2 linked regions of the Salipiger abyssi genome follow. The protein of the gene in region 1 interacts with the protein of each later gene in a pairwise test. Links are inferred from orthologs where the notes say so. Each region holds a gene or a part of one and is shown on either strand. Other genes may lie near its edges. The genes, in order: sfsA and Ga0080574_RS19980.

The links.
Region 2: the proteins of sfsA (region 1) and Ga0080574_RS19980 interact in binary tests that used the Escherichia coli proteins (3 or more experiments, as listed by UniProt). The link is inferred for Salipiger abyssi from one-to-one orthologs.

The regions. Positions count from the first base shown.
Region 1 is NZ_CP015093.1:2,121,257-2,128,279, forward strand. The notes cover bases 1,253-4,241. They hold sfsA (DNA/RNA nuclease SfsA), read left to right. Parts: upstream 1,253-2,387; coding sequence 2,388-3,095; downstream 3,096-4,241. Other genes in these bases: Ga0080574_RS13755 (GNAT family N-acetyltransferase), read right to left, coding at 1,253-1,619; Ga0080574_RS13760 (competence/damage-inducible protein A), read right to left, coding at 1,616-2,338; Ga0080574_RS13770 (mechanosensitive ion channel family protein), read right to left, coding at 3,158-4,030; map (type I methionyl aminopeptidase), read left to right, coding at 4,196-4,241. Also shown: Ga0080574_RS13745 (OmpA family protein), read right to left, coding at 1-350; Ga0080574_RS13750 (peroxidase-related enzyme), read right to left, coding at 322-891; more of Ga0080574_RS13755, read right to left, coding at 888-1,252; more of map, read left to right, coding at 4,242-5,053; Ga0080574_RS13780 (MBL fold metallo-hydrolase), read right to left, coding at 5,115-6,083; 16S rRNA (guanine(966)-N(2))-methyltransferase RsmD, read right to left, coding at 6,175-6,732; Ga0080574_RS13790 (NAD(P)/FAD-dependent oxidoreductase), read right to left, coding at 6,729-7,023. UniProt on the Escherichia coli protein: Binds to DNA non-specifically. Could be a regulatory factor involved in maltose metabolism.
Region 2 is NZ_CP015093.1:3,367,148-3,374,041, reverse strand. Bases 4,035-6,894 are described here. They hold Ga0080574_RS19980 (glutamate-5-semialdehyde dehydrogenase), read right to left. Parts: upstream 6,168-6,894; coding sequence 4,902-6,167; downstream 4,035-4,901. Other genes in these bases: proB (glutamate 5-kinase), read right to left, coding at 6,405-6,894; Ga0080574_RS19985 (histidine phosphotransferase family protein), read left to right, coding at 4,296-4,898; Ga0080574_RS19990 (DUF3553 domain-containing protein), read right to left, coding at 4,085-4,267. Outside these bases: ctaA (heme A synthase), read right to left, coding at 1-320; Ga0080574_RS20015 (RNA methyltransferase), read right to left, coding at 488-1,231; Ga0080574_RS20010 (TfoX/Sxy family protein), read left to right, coding at 1,367-1,696; Ga0080574_RS20005 (thiamine phosphate synthase), read left to right, coding at 1,759-2,379; olsA (lyso-ornithine lipid O-acyltransferase), read right to left, coding at 2,383-3,210; olsB (L-ornithine N(alpha)-acyltransferase), read right to left, coding at 3,207-3,965. UniProt on the Escherichia coli protein: Catalyzes the NADPH-dependent reduction of L-glutamate 5-phosphate into L-glutamate 5-semialdehyde and phosphate. The product spontaneously undergoes cyclization to form 1-pyrroline-5-carboxylate.

The sequences.
Region 1 (7,023 bases):
GTGCCGAAGCGGAAATCGAACCCGCCGCAGCGCGCCGAGGCGCAGTCGAACAGGATCTCGTAGCCCGCCTTCGTGACCTGTTCGCGCAGCGGCGCGAGGATCTGCAAGCTGGTGAGGTCGGAGGCGTCGATGCGCCAGGCCTGCCGCGCGACGCGGCCCTCGGCGCGGGTGACCGGCACGCCGGTCTCCTCCCGCCACGGCCCCAGCGGCACCGCATAGCTGCCCGGATCGGTCACTGTCTCGGCCATCAGCCGCGTGCCCGGCGGCAACGACAGCTCCAGCGCCTGGGCGGGGACCGCGAGGCAGAGCAGCAGCGACGCCTCAGCGAGCCTGCGCGTGATATTCGTCATTCGGCCGCATATCGGTGGCGCTGGCCACCCGGTTGGTCATGTTGAAGAAGGCCGCGACATTGGCGATGTCCCAGATATCGCGTTCCGAAAACCCCGCGTCGCGCAGCGCCTCGCGGTCGTATTCCGCAATCTCGGCGCTGGATTTGGTCATCTTCTCGGCAAAGCTCAGCATGGCGCGCTGGCGATAGGGCAGGTCGGCGACGCGCCAGTTCATCACCAGCATCTCGCCGAGCTTCGGATCGCCCGAGAGCTCGCGCACGGCGGCGCCATGGGCGGTCAGGCAGTAAAAGCACTTGTTGATCGAGGACACCACCACCGCGATCATCTCGCGTTCCAGCTTGCTCAGCCCCGACTCCGCCAGCATCAGCTCGTTATAGAGTCCGGTAAAGGCGTTGAGCTTGGCGATGTCGAAGGCATGCGCCTTGAGCACGTTCGGCACCATTCCCAGCTTTTCGTCGCAGATGTCGAAATATTTCTGCGTCTCGGGCGGCAACGGCTCCACCATGGGCAGGTTGAGCGCGGTGGGCAGATCCTTGGTCATGTCAGGCCTTCGGGTTTGATACGATAGTGGTACTGTCCCACGAGCGTGAACCCAAGGGAAGCGTAGAGACCGTTGGCCGGGGCGTTGTCCTGAAGGCAGAGCACCGACATCCACTCCGCCCCCTGCTCCTGCGCCCAGAACCCGGCGCAGCGCATCATCCACTTGCCGAGCCCCCGGCCACGATGCGGCGCGCGGATCTCCAGCGCATGCACCATGGCGATGCCGTCATGGATGGCGCAAAAGCCGGTGCCCGCCGGGTGGTCGGATTCGCGCCCGAAGATCCCGGTCTTGGGGCCTTTCACCCGTTCCATCACGCGCTGGCGGGCCTCGCCGATGCCGGCTTCTTCCCAGATCTCGCGCATGATCGCCAGCGGCTCCCAGACCGCAAAGGCGGTCACCCGCGGCAGCTTGTGGTCGGTCAGCCCGCTGACGGGGATGCGCCAGAGATTGACCGGGTCGATCCTGTCATAGCCCGTGCCCGCCAGCGCCGCGTCGAGCCGGTCCTCGCCGTCGCGGATCATGAAGAGCGACTCCTGCCCCATCATCTGCATGGCCTTTTCGGCGGCGGGCAGATCGTCCGTCGTCCAGTCGCGTTCGGCGCTGGCGCAGGAGACGCGCTTGCCGCCGCCATTGCCCTCGCGCAGGCACCAGGGGCCGGCGTCGATGCGGCGCGCGGCGGGCCATGTGCCGTCGATGACGGCGTAGAGCTCGGGCAGGCCTGGGGTCATCCGGGGAACATCTCGCAAAGCCGCGTCATCGCCGCGTCGACCCGCGCGCCGTCCTGGCCGCGAATGACGATATTGGCGCCATAGACGCCGTTGCGCTGATAGGGGTAGGAGCCGATGGAGAGATCGCTGAACTCGCCCGCGAGCTCTGCCAGCGGCCCGGCGATCTCGCCCTCGCCGCGCTCGACCCGCAGGTTCTGCGACAAGAGCGGCGCACCGCCGGTGAGCGTGGGCAGGATGCTGGCGACCATCGCCTCGAACACCGCCGGCACGCCGGCCATCACATGCACGTTCTTCATGGTGAAACCGGGCGCGATGGAGACCGGATTCTCGATCAGCGTGGCGCCGTCGGGGATGCGCGCCATGCGCTTGCGGGCGTCGTTGAACTCCACGCCCTGACGGTCGTAATGCGCCTGAAGCAGCGCCCGTGCGTCGTCGCGCACGTCGATAGCAGCGCCAAAGGCGGCGGCGACGCAATCGGCGGTTATATCGTCATGGGTCGGGCCGATGCCGCCGGAGGTGAAGACATGGGTATAGGCCGCGCTGAGCGCAGTGACCGCGCCGACGATGGCCTCGCGGTCGTCGGAGATCACGCGCACCTCGCCCAGATCGATCCCCACCTTGGTCAGCGCGCGCGCGAGGTGATGCATGTTGGAGTCGCGGGTGCGCCCCGAGAGGATTTCGTCGCCGATCACGATCATCGCGGCGGTGGGATTGGTCATGTCTTGGCTCTCCTTGGCGCGGCTCTCGCAATGGTATAGGCCCGCGTTCATGCGCTTTCAAACCCCTCTGATCCCTGCCACGCTGCTCCGCCGCTACAAGCGCTTCCTCGCCGATGCACGGCTGGCGGACGGGCGCGAGATCACCGCGCATGTGGCCAACCCCGGCAGTATGCTGGGGCTGAAGGATCCGGGGCTGAAGATCTGGCTCGAGCCCAATGACGACCCCAAGCGCAAGCTGAAATACGCCTGGCGGCTGGTCGAGCATGATACGGGCGCCTTTACCGGGGTCGATACCGGCGTGCCCAACCGCATGCTGCGCAGCGCGCTGGAGGCGGGCGCGGTGCCGGGGCTGGAGGGCTATGACAGCCTGCGCCCCGAGGTGAAATACGGCGAGAAGAGCCGCATCGACTTCCTGCTTTCGGGCGAGGGCCGGCCAGATGCGTATGTCGAGGTGAAATCGGTGACCTTATCGCGTCAGCCGGGGCTGGCGGAATTTCCCGACAGCGTGACCGCGCGCGGCGCGAAACATCTGGCCGAGCTCTCGGCCATGGTGCGCGCCGGCCACCGCGCGGTGATGCTCTATCTGGTGCAGCGCACCGATTGCTCCGAGGTGACGCTGGCCGCCGATCTCGACCCGGCCTATGCGCGCGCCTTCGCTGCCGCCATGGATGCGGGCGTCGAGGTGCTGGCCTTCGGTTGCGCGATCTCTCCCGAGGGTGTCACGCTCGGGGGCGCCCTGCCGTTCCGCGCCCCCTGAGCCTTTCATCTTTCTTACAAATACTCCCCGCGACGCAGGGCGCCCGCGCCGCGTCCGGAGGCTTACGCGCTTTCGACGGCGCTGCCCTTCTCGACCATGAGCGTGCGCGTCGGGAACGGGATCGGCACGCCGGCAGCATCCAGCGCTTCTTTTACGTTGCGGGTCATATCCGCCTGGAACTGGAAGAAATCGGCGCTGTCCACCCAGACCCGCACCAGGAAATCGACCGAGCTGTCGCCCAGATTGGTGACCTGGAAGAACGGTTCGGGATCGGTCTTGGCGCGCGGATCGGCGAGGATCGTGTCGCGGATGACCTCTTCGGCCTGTTTCAGATTGGCGCCGTACCCCACGCCGAACGTCCATTCGGCACGGCGGGTTTTGTAGACCGAGAAATTCTCGATCACATTGCCCCAGACCTGCGAATTGGGAATGATGATCTGTGTATTGCCCAGCGAGGCGAGCTCGATCGTATTGAGCGTGATGTCCTTGACGGTGCCCATCTCGCCCGCGACCTCGATGAAATCGCCCATCTTGATCGGGCGGAAGATCACGATCATCACGCCGGCGGCGAGGTTCGACAACGTGCCCTGCAAGGCGAGGCCGATGGCGAGGCCGGCGGCACCGATGGCGGCAACGATGGAGGTGGTCTGCACGCCGAAACTGTTCAGCACGAAGAGCGCGGTAAAGAGCAGCACCGTGTAGCGCGCCAGATTGCCGAGGAAGTGAAACAGCGTCTCGTCCAGCCTGGCGCTGCGCTTGGCAATGGCGACGATGCGCCGCTTGACCCAGCCGGCGAGGAAAAAGCCGATGATCAGCAGCAATACGGCGGCGACCACATTGCCCAGAAGCTGGGCGAGGAATTCCAGCGTCAGCAGGTCCGACACCGATTTTCCGTCGTAGATTTGCATGTCCAGAAGATTGCGCAGCGTTTCCATATGTCCTCTCTCTCGTTCTGATATCGCCTTATGTGCTGCTGCGGGTGCGAGAGGCAACGCTTCCGTGGCAGGAAAGCCGCTGCGCTCCGGGCGGCTACTGCCTCTGGCATTGCCGGACAAGAGGTATTAAATGGAACACATTCACGCAGAACGGAGCGCGCAGCCTTGAGACATGACACCGGCGGCCGCCTCACCCGGGACGGTATCCGCATCTACGACACCGCCGATTTCGCCGGCATGCACAAGGCCGGCGCTGTTGCCGCGCGCATCCTCGACGAGGTGGCGCCGCATGTCTATCCCGGCCAGACCACCGCCGGGCTGGAGGCGTTCATCCGTGCCGCGGTCGAAGAGTCGGGGGCGACCTCGGCCACGATCGGCTACAAGGGCTATCAGCACGCCAGCTGCATTTCGGTGAACCACGTGGTCTGCCACGGCATTCCGGGCAACAAGATCCCGAAATGGAAGAACGACACCCATGCACGCAGTGACGACAGCCTGATCGACGGCGATATCCTGAATATCGACGTGACGGTTATCGTCGACGGCTGGTTCGGCGATACCAGCCGCATGTATGTGGCGGGCGAGCCGAAACCCTATGCGCAGCGGCTGATGCAGGTCACCCATGATGCGCTGATGATCGGCATCGAGACGGTGAAGCCGGGCAATACCTTCGGCGATATCGGTCATGCGATCCAGAGCTATGTGGAAGGCCACCGCATGTCGGTGGTGCGCGATTTCTGCGGTCACGGGCTGGGGCGCGTGTTCCACGCGCCGCCAAACGTGCTGCATTACGGTCGTGCCGGCAGCGGGCCGCGGCTCGAGGAAGGCATGTTCTTCACCATCGAGCCGATGGTGAACTTGGGCCGGCCCGAAACAAAGGTGCTGAAGGACGAGTGGACGGCGATCACCCGCGACAAGTCGCTCTCGGCACAGTTCGAGCATTCGGTCGGCGTGACCGCGGACGGGGTGGAGATCTTTACCCTGTCGCCGGCGGGCAAGTTTCACCCGACCTGGGAAAGCTGACGCGAAGACGCCCGCAAGGGCGGAGGAGCGGCTCCTCGCGCCCTTGCGGCCGCTCCTCGCCTCAGTCCCACTTCCAGAGCGCCGGTACGAAGCGATAGGCCTCGCCATCCTTCATCACATGGCCCACGCCCGGAAACGGGAAGTGATAGCCCAGCACCGCCATCCGGTCGGCCACCGCCATATCGAGCAGCCGCCTGCGCGTCGCCACCGTCACGTCGCCATCCATATCGAAGTTGTTGTACCAGCCGGGATGGGCGAAATTCGTGTAGATATGGCTCATCGCATCGCCGGTGGCGAGCAGCTGCTGCCCGCCTGACTCCACGATCACGCTCATATGCCCGGGCGTATGGCCCGGCGTGTCGATCACCCGGATCCCCGGCGCCACCTCCTGCCCGTCCGAAAGCAATTCCCACTCGGCGCCATCCACCGCGATGGAGTTCTGCGCCCCCACCACGAATTGCTGCATCTCCGCCGGGACCGAGCTTGCCAGCCCGTCCTGCATCCAGAAATCGCGCTCCGCCCGGCCGATGAAATAGGCCGCGTCCGGCAGGATCGCCTCGTCGAAATCGTCGCGGATGCCCCAGATATGATCGGGATGGGCGTGGGTGATCACCACATGGGTGATCGTGGCCGGATCCACCCCCGCCGCGTCGAGATTGCGCATCAGCTGCCCGGCGGTATCCAGAAACCGGTTGCCCGAGCCGACATCGACCAGAACCTTCGCCGCGCCCAGCTCCACCAGCAGGTGGTTGGTGTGGGAGTAATTGGTCTCGGTCGAGAGGTAATAGCTCTCGAGAAACGTCTTCACCTCCTCCGGATCGGCATTCACCCCCAGCCCGTTCGCGGCGAGTTGCAGCGAGCCGTCGGAAATCACCGTGAGTTTCGCCTCGCCCAGCGTGAAGGCGAAATGCGACGGGTTGGCCATTGCCGGCGCGCCCAGTTCGGCGCGGCCCATGGCGGGCAGCGTCAGCGCAGGCGCGCTTGCGGCCATGGCAAGGATGTCGCGGCGCGAGGGCCTGAAGAGTGTCATGCGGAGCCTCCCTGTCTTCGCAAATATGAGCATATGTGAATAGGATACCCGAGACGCCTCCGATTACCAGTGCCAAGGCGCCGCCGGGGACTCAGTCGGCGCGCAGTACCGTCACATGGGTGTCGCCATAGCGGCGGCTGTCGAGCAGGGAAAATCCCTCCGGCGCCAGCTGCGGCGCGTTCTCTTCCCAGACCACCAGCGCCTCCGGCGCGATCCACCCGCCGGCTCGCGCGGTGCCCAGAGCGGCGGCGCCCAGCGACTTGCCATAGGGCGGGTCCAGAAACACCAGATCGCAGGCGGTTTCCGCCGGCGGCAGGCGTGTGGCGTCGCGCGCGATCACCCGCGCCCGGTCGTTGCAGCCCAGCAGGCGGATATTGTCGCGCAGCAGCGTCTGCGCCCGGCGCCCGTCATCGACAAAGACGCAATCCGCCGCGCCACGCGACAGTGCCTCAAGCCCCAGCGCGCCGGTGCCGGCAAAGAGATCGAGCACATGCGCGCCGCCGAAAGGCTCGCCGAACCGCCCGCCCGCCAGCATGTTGAACAGGCTTTCGCGCACCCGGTCGGTGGTCGGGCGCAGATGCGCGCGGGGATCGCCCTTGCCGACCGCGGTCAGCGCCCGTCCGCGCCAGTCTCCGGCAATGATCCTCACGCTTTCAGAAGCGTTTTCAGCTCGGTGTCCGGATCGGCCACCGCAACGGGATCGGGCGACTTGCCCGCTTCGATCAGCCGTTTGCCGACCATATAGGCGCGCGGATCGTTCATCGCGTCGAGCGCCAGAAGCGTCTCGCCGGCGTAATACCAATGCGACACCGCCGCCCCGCTCTTGCGCACCACCACGCGGTCATAGCCGGTGTTGAGCCCGGCGATCTGAAGCTTCACATCGTATTGGTCGGACCAGAACCAGGGCTTGGGCACATAGGGCGCACCGGCGCCGAGGATA
Region 2 (6,894 bases), 1.2 Mb from region 1 along the record:
GCAAGGGTCATCTGGTTGTTCTGCAACTGGAATTCCGGGATCTGCTGGTAGAGCGCAAACTCCGCCTCCCAGTCGGCCTGGCTCATCGGCGGCAGCGCGCCGGTGAGCGGCTTCCACTCGGTGATGCTCAGCCCGCTATCGGTGAGCCGGGTGAGCCCGCCGACCACGATCATCGCCATGACCAGCGCAAAAAGCAGCATCAGCCAGAGCCGGATGGCGCCGCGCGCGCCGCCCCGGCCCTTGTCGATCATGCCGCCCGCCGGCTGCGCCCTGGGCGCCTCGGCACCGACCTCTTCGAAGAGCTTGCGCTTTTCGGCCATGATGTTCCTCTCCTTGATCCGGTCGGACGATAGGCCCGCCCCCGAGGTGCTTCAACCCCGCCCGACCCCGCCGCCCGGGCCGCATCGCCGCAGGCTGCAAAACACCCGCCCCGGACCCGATCCGGGGCCTCCCCTTTCACCGCCCGCAGACAATGCCGGGCAAACCCTCAGCCGCGCTCCTTCCAGCGCACCATCTGCCGCATGATCCCATGCAGCGTGCGCACATCCTCGCTGGTCAGCGGCATGCGGCTCCAGAGGTTGCGCAGCGTCAGCTTCATCGCCGGCGCCTTGTGCTCGGGGAAAAAGAACCCCGCGTCGTCGAGCCGCTGCTCGTAATGCTCGGCAAGCTTCTCCACCTCGATGCCGCTGGCCCAGGCCGCCCCCGCCATCTCGTCACGCCGCGCCTCGATCTCGGCGCTCGCCCGGCGCCACTCATAGGCGCAGAGCAGCACGCATTGCGCGAGGTTCAGCGAGGGAAATTCCGGGTTCACCGGCACCGAGATGATCGCATTGGCCTGCGCCACATCGGCGTTCTCCATCCCCGCACGCTCCGGCCCGAAGAGCACGGCGACCCGGCCCCCCTCGGCCAGCCGCGCCGCCGCCGCGCGCATCGCCTCTTCCGGCGAATAGACCGGCTTGGTCATGCCGCGCTGCCGGGCCGTGGTGGCAAAGACCAGATCGCAATCGCCCACAGCGCCCGCCAGATCCTCATGCAGCGCCGCATCGTCCAAAAGTCGCCCCGCGCCCGAGGCCATGGCCACCGAGGCCGGGTTCGGCCAGCCGTCGCGCGGGCTCACCAGCCGCATGCGGTCGAGGCCGAAATTCCACATCGCCCGCGCCGCGGCACCGATATTCTCGCCCATCTGGGGCCGCACCAGCACAAAGGCCGGTTGTGTCTGTTCGCCGGGCATCGCCCCTCCAAATCCTCTCGCCGCCTGAGTAAAGGCCCCGCAAATCAAGGGCAAGCCCGCTTCCATTGGCAAAAAATATCCCCGCCGGAGGCCTCCGCCCGATAAGCTGGGCGCGAACCGACGAGAGGAGCGCACATGGCCTATGACGAAGGACTGGCGGAAACCCTGCGCGACGCGCTCGGCGCGCTGCCCGGGCTCGGAGAAAAGCGCATGTTCGGCGCGCTCTGCTTCCTGCGCGACGGCAATATGATCTGCGGCATCCGGGGTGCCGGCGGGCTCTTCCGCACCGGCAAGGACGCGCAGGAGGAGGCCGAGGCGCTGCCCGGCGTGGCGCCGGCGATCATGGGCGGGCGCCGCATGGGCGGCTTTGTCGAGGCCGATGAAGACGCCATGGCCGATGACGAGATCCGCGCGCGCCTGCTCGACCTGGCGCTGGCCTTCACCGCGACGTTGCCGCCCAAGTAACCCCTTGGCACCGCGCCGTTTAACGCGATATAGGGGCCGGATCACACCCGAGGAGCCCTGCCATGGCCGAAACCGACCTGCCCCAGCTCTATCTCATCACCCCGCCGGAGTTCGATCTCAGCGCCTTTCCCGCACGGCTCTCCGCGGTGCTCGATGTGGCCGAGATCGCCTGCATCCGCCTGGCGCTCGCCACGCGCGACGAGGACAAGCTGCTGCGCGCCGCCGATGCCGTGCGCGAGGTCGCCCATGCCCATGACGTGGCGCTGGTGATCGACACCCATGTGGTGCTGGCGCAGCGGCTGGGGCTCGACGGGGTACACCTGACCGATGGCTCCCGCTCGGTGCGCCATGCCCGCAAGGAGCTCGGCACCGACGCCATCGTCGGCGCCTTCTGCGGCAGCTCGAAACATGACGGCATGACCGCCGGCGAAAACGGCGCCGATTACGTCTCTTTCGGCCCGGTGGGCGGCGCCTCGCTGGGCGACGGCACACTGGCCGAACGCGAACTCTTCGAGTGGTGGTCGCAGATGATCGAGCTGCCGGTGGTGGCCGAGGGCGGGCTGACCCCGGAGCTGGTGACCGAGCTTACGCCGGTCACCGATTTCTTCGGCATCGGCGAGGAGATCTGGGACGAGGAAGACGCGGCGGCGGCGCTGAAGACGCTCATCGCCGCCATGCGCTGAGGCTCAGGCCCCGCCGGAGGGATGCGCCGCGCGCACCTGCGCTTCGAGATGCGCGGCAAGCGTCTTGCGGTTGGGATGCGCATCCACACGCACCGGCGGATGATAGATCAGCTCCACCCGTCCGCGATGCCTTGCGCCCAGCAGCTTGAGCAGATGCGGGCCAAATTCCATATCGCCCCACCACCCGTAAAATCGCGGATCCTCGCCCTCTGGCGCATGATAAATCACCGTGACAGCCTGCACTTGCAGCTCATGCTTCAGGTGTTCGCTGAAAAACGCCGCAAACAGCGTTGATTTAAAAGACAGAACCCGCTGCCCGTCTGTCGATGTGCCCTCGGGGAAGAAAAGCAGCCGGTGACCGTGCAGCAGCCGCTCCTCGAAGATGCGCTTCTGCTCTGCGGCCTGACGCGGATCGCGTGTGATGAACACCGTGCCGGTGGCGCGCGCCAGCCAGCCGATCAGCGGCCAGTTCGCAACCTCGGCCTTGGAGACGAAATAGACATTGCGCCGCGCGTTCAGCGCAAAGATGTCGAGCCAGGAGGAATGATTGGCCACCAGCGCGCCGGGGCCGATCATGCGCGGGCCGGACACGGTGACGGGAATGCCCAGGATGACAAAGGCGGCGCGGCAGACGCCTTGGGAAATCCACGGCGTGACCGGGCGGCTCTGACCGCAGAGCGGGCGTTCGATCAGCCGCAGCAGCAGCTTCAGCACCAGCCCGAGCAGCACCAGCCCGCCCAGCAGCAGACCGCGCCAACCCACCCGCAACCAGTCGGCGCCGCGCAGCCGGATTTCGGGCGGGGCGTCGCCGCGCCATGTCGGGCCGCTCACCCGCGCCCCCGCGTATAGATCCCCGCCGCCCTCGCGTTGAGCTGCGCCGTGTCCATGATCAGGCACACATCGGTGGTGTTGAAAGCGTGATCCACATAAGCGCCCTCGCCCACGACGCCGCCAAGCCGCAGATAGCCCTTGATCAGCGCCGGCACCTCGCGCATCGCCTGCCGCCGGTCGATCTCTGCCTCGGGGATCAGATCCATGCTCTGGAACCGGCGCGAGCGCACCCGCAGCGGCTCGGGCGCGAGGTGGCGGCGATGCAGCAGCGACAGCGGCTGCGCCAGCCGCGTCACATCGGTGCCGTGAAACGAGGCGGTGCCGAACAGGATCTCGATCCCGTGCTCGGCAATATAGTCCGCCAGCGCCTGCCACAGATGCATCATCGCGGTGCCGCCGCGATAATCGGGATGCAGGCAGGAGCGCCCAAGCTCCAGCAGCCGCCGTCCCGAACGGCGCAGTGGCGTGAGATCGTATTCGTCCTCGGAATAGAACTGCCCCGCCGCCGCCGCCTGATCGTCGCGCAGCAGCCGGTAGACGCCGACCACGGCGCCGTCGTGCCGGGCATCGCTCAGAATCAGGTGATCGAAAAAGGGGTCGAACCGGTCGCGCTCCAGCCGCTGCGCGTGATCGACCAGCGCGCCGCCGCCGCCCAGCTCCTCGACGAAGACCTCGTAGCGCAGCCGCTGGGCCGCGGCGATATCCGCCGCGTCGCGCGCAAGCCGCACCGTGAAATCCCTCTCGTCCAGCGCCATTCCTGCCTCTCGCTCCACGTTCTCGCGTTCTTAATGCGGCACGGGCGCGAGGGAAACCGCTTTCGGCGCCAGCGCTCGCGAGGCGCGGTTAACCATTCCGAAAGATCTCGGCCCCTAGGTTATTCGTCAAAAACCGGGAGGAGGCCAACACGTTTTCCGTCTATGACGACCTTTCCCTGCTCGCGGAAGTTGACTGTGATACGTCCGCCGATGTTGGATTGTACCTGCCCGGTGCCCCAGTCGGGCCGGTCGGGATGCGTCACCAGCATGCCGGGTTCGAGTAATGCGTTTAGGTCTTCCATGTGCTGACCATCCTGAAGGGAGCCGCCGATGTCCAACGATACTGCCAGATTGGCGACGCTGGTAGGGTCGCGCCTGTGTCACGATCTGGTGAGCCCGGTGGGCGCCATCTCGAACGGGCTTGAGCTGATCGCGCTGGCCGGCACGCCCGGGCCGGAAGAGATGTCGCTGATCGAAGAGAGCTGCGCATCGGCGGCAGCACGCATCAATTTCTTCCGTGTCGCCTTCGGCAGCGCCTCGGACGAGCAGGAGATCGGCGCCCGCGAGGTTGCCAAGCTGCTGACGGACTATTGCCGCGGCGGGCGGCTGAGCGTCGAATGGCAGCCTCAGGGGGCGACAAAGCGGAGCCAGGTGCAACTGGCCTATCTCGCGATGCTGTGCTGCGAAACGGCGCTGCCGCTGGGCGGTCAGATACAGATCTCGCATGATGACGGAATATGGCGGATCACCGGCACCGGCCCGCGCCTCTCGGTCGCGCCATCGCTCTGGGATCAGCTTGCCAGCGAGACGCCAAGCACAGAGCTGACGCCGGCCTGGGTTCAGTTCGCCTGCCTGGCGATGCTTGCGCCCGAACGCGGGCGCAAGCTGGCGGTGCATGCGGGCGAGGCCGCCGTCACCATCGAGATCGCCTGAGCGCTAGCCGCGCACGGCACCGTCGGCGCGCACCACGTATTTGAACGAGGTGAGCTGCTCCGCCCCAACCGGACCGCGCGCATGCATCTTGCCGGTGGCGATGCCGATCTCGGCGCCCATGCCGAACTCGCCGCCATCGGCGAACTGGGTGGAGGCGTTGACCATGACGATGGCGCTGTCCACCCGCTCGACAAAGCGGTCGATGGCGGCCTCGTCCTCGGCAAGGATGCAATCGGTGTGATCCGAGCCGAACTGCCGGATATGGGCAATCGCCGCGTCCTCGTCCTCGACCACCTTGGCGGCGATGATCTTGTCGAGATATTCGCAGCCCCAGTCCGCCTCGGTCGCCTGCGCCGTGCCGGCGATGGCCTGAAGCGCCTCATCGGCGCGCACCTCGACCCCGGCCTCGACCAGTGCGCGGATCACGCCCTGACCGATCGTGTCGACCGCATCGCGATGGATCAGCAGACATTCGGCGGCGCCGCAGATGCCGGTGCGCCGGGTCTTGGCATTCATCACCACGCTCAGCGCCTTCACCGGGTCCGCCGACGGATCGATATAGATATGCACGATCCCCTCGAGATGGGCAAAGACCGGCACCCGCGCCTCGCGCTGCACCAGCCCGACGAGCCCCTTGCCGCCGCGCGGCACGATCACGTCGACATAATCGGTCATGGTCAGCAGCGCGCTGACGGCGGCACGGTCGCGGGTCGGCACGAGCTGGATCGAATCCTCGGGCAGGCCCGCCTTGCGCAGCCCCTCGACCAGGCAATCATGGATCGCGCGGGAGGAATGGAAGCTCTCCGAACCGCCGCGCAGAATCACAGCATTGCCGGATTTCAGGCAAAGCGCACCGGCATCGGCGGTGACGTTGGGGCGCGATTCATAGATCACCCCCACCACGCCCAGCGGCGTGCGCACGCGCTGGATATGCAGCCCCGAAGGCTGGTCCCATTCGGCGATGACCTTGCCGACCGGATCCTCTTGCCCGGCAATGGCGCGAAGCCCGTCGACGATGCCCTTGATCCGCTCCTCGGTCAGCAGCAGCCGGTCCATCATCGCGTCGCTCAGCCCCTTGTCGCGGCCGAAGGCGAGATCCTGCTTGTTGGCCTCGACGATCTCCGCCCGGCGCGCCCAGACCGCCTCGGCGGCGGCTTCCAGCGCTTCGGTCTTGCGGGCTGGCGGGGTGAAGGCGAGCTCGGCTGCGGCCGCCTTGGCGCGGCGGCCGATTTCGGTCATGATCGCGGGAATATCGCTCATGTCTTTCATCGCTTTCACCCTTCGGGTTCGGTTTCAGAGAGCTTTCATATAACGCCCCCGGAACCGCAGCGGAAGATGCAGAAGCACCGACGCTCTGCGCCGGGTCATTCTGGTTTGTTTTTGAGTATTTGAAGAAAGATGAAAGCGCGGATCGCATCGACAGCGCCCGCCCGGCAGGTTTCCATTGGCTGAAAATATCCCCGCCGGAGGCAGGCCGACCGGTCCGACCGGGTGCCCCGCCCGCGATTAGAGCGCCATATCGTCCCGGTGAACCAGCACCGCGCGGCCCGGATAGCCCAGAACCGCCTCGATCTCCGAGGAATGATGCCCGAGGATCTGCCGCGCCTCCGCGGCGGTGTAGCGGGTCAGCCCCTGCCCCAGAGTCGCGCCGCGCGGATCTCGGATCGCCACCGGATCGCCGCGCCCGAAATCGCCAACGGCCCCGGTCACCCCCACCGGCAGCAGCGAGCGGCCCTGTGCCAATGCCCGCGCCGCGCCCGCATCCACGGTCACCTCGCCGCAGGGCTTCATCGCCGCGATCCAGCGCTTGCGCGCCGCGTGCGGGTCGAGCCGGGAGGTGAACCAGGTGGCATTCGCGCCGGCCTCCAGCGCCGAGAGCGGGTGCAGCACCGAGCCCTCGGTGATCGCCATGGCACAGCCCGCAGCGGTCGCGGTCTTGGCCGCCAGCAGCTTGGTCTTCATCCCGCCCTTGGAGAGCCCCGAGCCCGCATCGCCC